3 regions of the Micromonospora carbonacea subsp. aurantiaca genome follow, and region 1 is predicted to be linked to each of the others. Evidence: riboswitches for the same ligand, from Rfam matches in the RefSeq annotation. Region 1 holds a riboswitch; each other region holds the start of a gene.

Region 1 (2,192 bases):
CCCTCAGGAGGGGCGGCCGTAGCTGTGGATCGGGCCGTCGTCGACGCGCTTCATCTTCACCGGGACGCCGGCCCGGGAGGCGTGCACCACCCAGCCCCCGCCCACGTACATGCCGACGTGGTGCAGGTCGGAGTAGTAGAAGACCAGGTCGCCGGGGCGCAGGTCGGCGCGGCTGACGCGGGCGGTCACCGACCGCTGCTGGGCCGCGTTGTGCGGCAGCGAGACGCCGGCCTTCGCCCACGAGGCCAGCATCAGCCCCGAGCAGTCGTACGAGTTCGGGCCCTCCGCGCCCCAGACGTAGGGCTTGCCGATCTGGGCGCAGGCGAACTTCACCGCCGTCCCCGCGCCGCCACCCGGGTAGGACGCCGGGCAGGGGGCGGGCTTCAGCGGGCCGCCGCCTCCGTTGCCGTACACCTTCAGCCGCAGCTTCTGCAGGCGGTCGATCTCGGCGTTGATCTGCTTCTTCTTCGCGGCGAGCTGGGCCTCGGTGCGGGTGAGCTGGACGACCATCTCGTCGAGGGGCCGCTTCTTCGCGGCCAGCTCGTCACGGAGGTCGACGACCGCCTGGACGTCGTGCTGCTGGCGCTGGGCGAACCGGTCGAGCAGCTCCAGCTGCCCCATCATCTGACTGGGCGTGCGGCTGCCGAGCAGGGCGTTGACCACCGACAGGTTGTCGCCCTTGTACGCCTCGGCGGCGAGGCCGCCGACCTTCTTCAGCGCCTCGTCCACCTGGCGCTGGAGCGGCCCGATCTGCGCGGCGAGCGCGTCGGCCTGCTTGCGCTTGGCGGCGAGGTCCTGGCGGGTGGCGTTGTGCCGCTCGATGATCGGTTCGAGCTTGTTCCAGTCCTCGTCGATCTGCCGCTCGATCTCGGCGACCGAGGGGTCGGCGTGGGCCACGGTCGGTGCGCCGGTCAGGACGACGGCGACGCCGACCAGTGCGGCGAGGACGGTGGTGCAGCGTGACCAGCGGGGACGCGGCGCGGCCGGCGTCCGGTCGGCGTCGGCCGACCGGCGTGACGGGCGCCGCGGAGCATGGTGTGCCACCGGGCTCCGTTCTCCTTCTTCCTCTACCGCCTACCGGGTTAGCTGACGGGTTCGGGCGGGAAGGGAGAGCGCCCTACCGCAGCGCCGCTGCGGATTCACCCCGGCGTACCTGGGTCCCCGGCTCGCCCGGAGGCGACTCGGCGGTGTCGCACCGTCACCGCCCGGCTGGGCGGTGCAGCTACCGGCCGACAATTGGCCAGAGTAGAGACGATCGCCGTCGATCCGCAACCCGACCGGCCGTGACACTCCGTACAGACCCCTCGTCGGCGTCGATGTCCGCCGCACGGCGAAGGCCCCCGGTCGGGTGACCGGGGGCCTTCGGGCGGTGCTGCGCGGCGCGGCCTTCGCGGTGGCCGGGCCGGGTCAGCCGGGTCGGCGGAAGCCGGCCACCGGCATGGTGTTGATGCTGCTCACGTTGACCGGCTTGCCGGCCCGGGGCGCGTGCACCATCTTGTCGTTGCCGATGTAGAGGCCGACGTGGTGCAGGTCGCTGAAGAAGAACACCAGGTCACCGGGGCGGGCCTCGGAACGCGGGATGGCACGGCCCTCGTTCCACTGGGCGCCGGTGAAGTGGGTCAGGTGGATCCCGGCGGCCTGGTAGGCGAACTGGGTCAGGCCGGAGCAGTCGAACGAGTTCGGGCCGGTGGCGCCCCAGACGTACGGGTCGCCGACCTGGGCGCAGGCGGTCTTGATGGCGGTGCGGGCGGCCGCGCTGACCACGCCGGTGACCGTCGGGCAGCCCTCGGTGGAGACGACGGTCTTCGGCATCGACGCCTGGAGCCGCTTGATCTCACCGTTGATCTTGGTCTTCTTCGCCGCCAGTTCCTTGGTCTGCTTCTCCTGGGAGGCGATGAGCGTGTCGAGCTTCTGCTTCTCGGTGTCGTACTTCGCCCGGACGGCGAGCACGCCCTCGACCTGCTTGCGCTCCTGCGCGGCCAGCCGGTCCAGGATGGTCAGCTGCTCGGCGAGGGTGCCCGGCTTGGTGCTGACCAGCAGTGCGCCGATGTCCTGCGACGGGCCGGAGATGTAGTAGCGGGAGGCGAGGTCGCCGACGCGGTTCATGGCCAGCTCTGTCTCGAGCGCCAGCGGCTCGATCTTCTTCTGCACCTCCGCCGCCTTCTCGCGGTTCACCTTGAGCTGGGCGCGGA
Region 2 (2,192 bases), 5.7 Mb from region 1:
GTCGACGTGGAGATCACACTGGCCGCGCCGACGCCGCTGTTCGGCTACGCCTTCCGGCAGGCCCGCTCGGCGCACCTCGGGCTGGCCCGCCGGCTCGGCGAGGTGCTCGGCCGGGCGGCGTAGCGCCCGGCGACCCGCCCCCGTGGGGGAGGGCCGCCGGGGCGCGTGGCTCAGATCACCGACAGGTGCACGTGGTTCGTGTGGTCGCTGGACGGGTCGCCGTTTCCGCCGCTGTACGCCTTCCAGCCGCTGCTGGGCAGCCAGATCTGCTTGAACCAGATCACGTAGAGCACGGCGAGCCGGTCGGCGTTGCGCACGAAGTACGCCGCCAGGTTGTTGCCGTAGGTGCGGTCCCCGCCGCTGGCCACGCCGCCGAAGCCGCCCTTCTGCGCGGCGAAGTCGCAGGCCCGGCCCTTCGGGTGCTCGCCGGAGCCGCCGGGGCGGTAGCAGGAGACGTACCGGGTGAAGCCGGCGGCCTTGGCCTGGTTGAGCGCGTGCAGGGTGCGCGGGGTGATGCAGCCGTTGGCCGGGGTGGGGTCGTTGACGCTGCACGACTCCGCCGGCCAGGAGCCGTCGGAGTTGCGCTTCGCGGGGGTGGCGTTCGCGCTGGAGGTGCCGCCCGGGCTGGACCCGCCGCCGCTGCTGCTGGCCTTGTCGTTGGCCACGGTGAGGGCCCGTTCGGCCTGCTCCTTGCGCTTGCCCATCAGCGCGACCTGCTTGCGCTGCTCGCGGATCTCGCCGTCGAGGGCCTGCCGGGTCTTCGTCGCCTCGTCCCGGGTGGTCAGCAGCTCGCGCAGCGCCCGGTCCTCGTTCGCGGCGATCGTGTCGAGCGCGGCGGCCCGGTCGAGGAACCCCTCGGGGGAGCTGCTGTCGAGCAGCACCGAGGCGGCGGTGAGCCGGCCCTTCTTGTACGCCACCCCGGCGATCTCGCCGACCTTGGCGCCCCGGGTGACCAGCTCGGCCTCGACCGTCTTGAGCTGGCCGCCGAGCTGCTGCTGCCGCTTCACCGAGCGGTCGAGGGCGGTCTTGGCCTCCAGGTAGCCCTTGCTGGCCGCCTCGAGCTGGGCGCGCAGGGCGGGCGTGCCGCCCTCCTCGTCGTCGCCGGGCGCGGCGAGCAGGCCGACCGGCGGCGCGGCCCCGGCCGGCGTCACCGGCGCGACCCCGAGGCCGACGGCGAGCGTCAGCGCCAGCGCCGCCGCCACCCGGGCGGCGATCCTTCCTACAGGTGCCACTACTGGCATGTGCGTGTCCTTCCGTCAGCCGCCGACCGGGTTAGCTGACGGGTTCGGGACGGAAGATCCCTACCGCTGGAGCGGATGCACCCCACACACATGGTTCCCCGGCTCGCCCACGGGCGATTAGGCGGCGGCCACCACAGGCGCCGGAGGGCGCCGCCCGGCGGTGGCCGGGGCTGAGCCTACCGGTGCATATGGGGCCAGCGCTGCCTCCGTGACGGAGGGTACGCGGATGAAACCTGTCAAGTCGGCCATTCGGCCGCGAATGTCGCAAAAATTGATGGATTCCGGTCTCACCAGCCGGCCGGGCCGCAGCCGTCGCGGGCCGCTCCGGGCTCGACCTGCAACGTGGCGTGCTCGATGTGGAAGTCCTCGTGCAGGGCGGTGCGGGCGGCGGTCAGCACCGCGCCGACCTCCGCGCCGGGCGCCATGGTCAGGTGGGCCGAGGCGACCTCCATGCCGGAGGTCAGCGTCCAGACGTGCAGGTCGTGCACCTCGACCACGCCGGGCACGGCGGCCAGCCGGTCGTGCACGGCGGTCACCTGGAGGTGCTCCGGCGCGGCCTGCACCAGGATGCGCACCGCGGCCCGCCCGAGCCGCCAGGTGCGGGGCAGGATGAACACGCCGATCGCGACGGCCACCGCCGGGTCCGCCCACCACCAGCCGGTCGCCATGATCAGCACCGCCGCGCCGATCACGCCGACCGACCCGAGCAGGTCGCCCAGCACCTCCAGGTACGCCCCGCGCATGTTGATGCTCTCCTTCGCCCCGCTGCGCAGCAGGGCGAACGCGGCGACGTTGGCGAGCAGGCCCAGCACCGCCACCACGAGCATCGGGCCGGTGGTCACCTCGGGCGGGTCGCCGAAACGGCGGACGGCCTCGACGAGGACGTAGACGGCGACGCCGCTGAGCAGCAGGGCGTTGCCGAGCGCGGCGAGCACCTCCAGCCGGTAGAGC
Region 3 (2,192 bases), 560 kb from region 1:
GGCAGGTCGAGACGCCGGTCCCGACGGGCCCCGGCGCGCCCACCGTCGCCGTCGACGACCGGATCGTGCTGGTGAAACTCACCGATCCGGCGGACCCGACCGCGAGCGCCTACAACATCGCCGAGCACCAGCGTGGCGCCCCGCTGATCTGGCTGGCGGTGGTGTTCGCGCTGGCGATCGTCGCGTTCGGCCGTTGGCGGGGGGTGGCCGCCCTCGCCGGGCTCGCCGCCACCTTCGCCATCCTGCTGACCTTCGTGCTGCCCGGCATCGGCGCGGGCGGGTCGCCGCTGCCGATCGCCGTCGTCGGCTCCGCGCTGATCATGTTCGTGGTGCTGTACCTCACCCACGGGGTCACCGCGCAGACGTCGGTGGCGGTCCTCGGCACCCTGGGCAGCCTGGTTCTCACCGGCCTGCTGGGCACGCTGGCCACGGCCGCCACCCACCTCACCGGGTACGGCAGCGAGGACGCCACCACCCTGTCGATGTTCCGGGGCGACGTGGACCTGCACGGCCTGCTCCTGGCCGGCATCATCATCGGGTCGCTCGGGGTGCTCGACGACGTCACCGTGACCCAGGCGGCCACCGTCACCGAGCTGGCGCACGCCAACCCGGGGCTGTCCCGGTTGCAGCTCTACCGGGCGGCCACCCGCGTCGGCCGGGCGCACATCGCCTCGACGGTCAACACGATCGTGCTGGCGTACGCGGGTGCGTCGCTGCCGCTGCTGCTCCTGCTCACCGCCGACTCCCGCCCCGTGACCGAGATCCTGACCAGCGAGTTCCTCGCCCAGGAGATCGTCCGCAGCGCGGTCGCCACGCTGGGCCTGATCGCCGCCGTGCCGCTCACCACCGGGCTGGCCGCCGTGGTCACGGCGGCAGGACGCACGGCGGCGGCGGGACCCACGGCGGGGCAGGGGGCCGCGCCCCGGACCCGCCCGGCGGGCGGCGGGGACGTGCCGGCGGCGCGTACCCACGGGGGCGGGCGGCGGACCGCGGACCGCGATCTCGCGCTGGAGGCGCTCGGCGGCGGCCGGGCGGCCGAGGGGTTCCCCGACGACCACGCCCCCACCCACCCCCCGGCCGGACGGCCGCACCGAGAAGGAGGCACGGAGACCGCATGGTGACACTGCGCAGCGTGACCGGCGGCGGCATCCGCCCTGAGAAGCGCATCACTGATTACCGACGGCGATTACGAAATGACGCTTTTAGTCGGCATCCGGACGTAGCTCCCCGCATGTGCTCTCGGGTAACCTCGCTGCCGGTCACCGCCGAAGGCGCGAAGCGGCGCCTGCGGTGCCGCCGCCCAATCGCCGCGAGGCGAGCCGGGGAACCAGGTGCCCGGGGTGAATCCGCGCGAGCGGTAGGGGCCGCTTCCGCCCCGAACCCGTCAGCTAACCCGGTCGGCGGTCGATGGAAGGGAACACTGTGACGGCACCCCTGCACCGCTGGTTGACACCCGTGGTGGCCGTGCTCGCTGCCCTGGCGGTCGTCGCCGGGCCGGCCGCCCCGGCGCTCGCCCTGCCCGCCGCCGCCCCCCAGCCCTCGGGGCACGAGGAGGACGACGAGCCCCAGCTCATCACCGACGTGATCGAGGCGACGAACCGGGACTACGTCCAGGCCAAGTCGAAGCTCGAAAAGTCCAAGAAGCGCCAGGCCCAGCTCGCCGACGAGGTGCGGAAGGCCCAGGAGGAGCTGGACGCGCTCGCGCCGCAGGTCGGCGAGATGGCCGCGCAGTCGTACCGGACCGGGCGGGTCGGCGCGATGGCGATGCTGCTGGAGAGCAACAGCCCGGACTCGTTCGTCAAGCGCGCCTCCGCCCTCGACGAGCTGAACATGGTCAACGCCAACAAGCTGGCCGAGGTCAGCGCGGCGAAGAACCGCGCCGAGCAGGCCAAGCTCGCGCTCGACGCCGAGGTGCGCGAGCAGCAGAAGCAGGCGTCGGTCATGGCGAAGAAGAAGCACGACGCCGAGAAGGCGCTCGCGCTGGTCGGCGGCAAGGGCTTCACCGGCGGCCTGGTCAACGCCACGTCCCCGGTCGCGCGGATCGCGCCGGGCCGGACGTCGGACGGCACCTGGCGGCCGGAGTCGTGCAGCGAGAACGACCCCACCACCTCCGGCTGCGTGACACCCCGCACGCTGCACGCCTACAAGGAGGTCAAGCGGGCCGGCTTCAACCGGTTCGTGGGCTGCTACCG

Evidence for each region. A riboswitch is a leader RNA that binds a small molecule or an ion and turns the genes downstream of it on or off. The one in region 1 is predicted to bind cyclic di-AMP.
Region 2: linked by a shared signal. The riboswitch ahead of HDA31_RS05940 (coiled-coil domain-containing protein) and the one ahead of HDA31_RS29455 (C40 family peptidase) in region 1 are both predicted to bind cyclic di-AMP.
Region 3: linked by a shared signal. The riboswitch ahead of HDA31_RS26810 (coiled-coil domain-containing protein) and the one ahead of HDA31_RS29455 (C40 family peptidase) in region 1 are both predicted to bind cyclic di-AMP.

What each region holds. Positions count from the first base shown of each region.
Region 1 is NZ_JACHMZ010000001.1:7,000,885-7,003,076, forward strand. Features, by position in the region: gene HDA31_RS29455 (C40 family peptidase) at 4-1,044, opposite strand; cyclic di-AMP (ydaO/yuaA leader) riboswitch at 1,057-1,197, opposite strand; gene HDA31_RS29460 (C40 family peptidase) at 1,408-2,192, opposite strand, start outside.
Region 2 is NZ_JACHMZ010000001.1:1,307,528-1,309,719, forward strand. Features, by position in the region: gene HDA31_RS05935 (SRPBCC family protein) at 1-123, shown strand, start outside; gene HDA31_RS05940 (coiled-coil domain-containing protein) at 171-1,241, opposite strand; cyclic di-AMP (ydaO/yuaA leader) riboswitch at 1,246-1,375, opposite strand; gene HDA31_RS05945 (cation diffusion facilitator family transporter) at 1,529-2,192, opposite strand, start outside.
Region 3 is NZ_JACHMZ010000001.1:6,440,440-6,442,631, forward strand. Features, by position in the region: gene HDA31_RS26805 (YibE/F family protein) at 1-1,121, shown strand, start outside; cyclic di-AMP (ydaO/yuaA leader) riboswitch at 1,288-1,418, shown strand; gene HDA31_RS26810 (coiled-coil domain-containing protein) at 1,423-2,192, shown strand, end outside.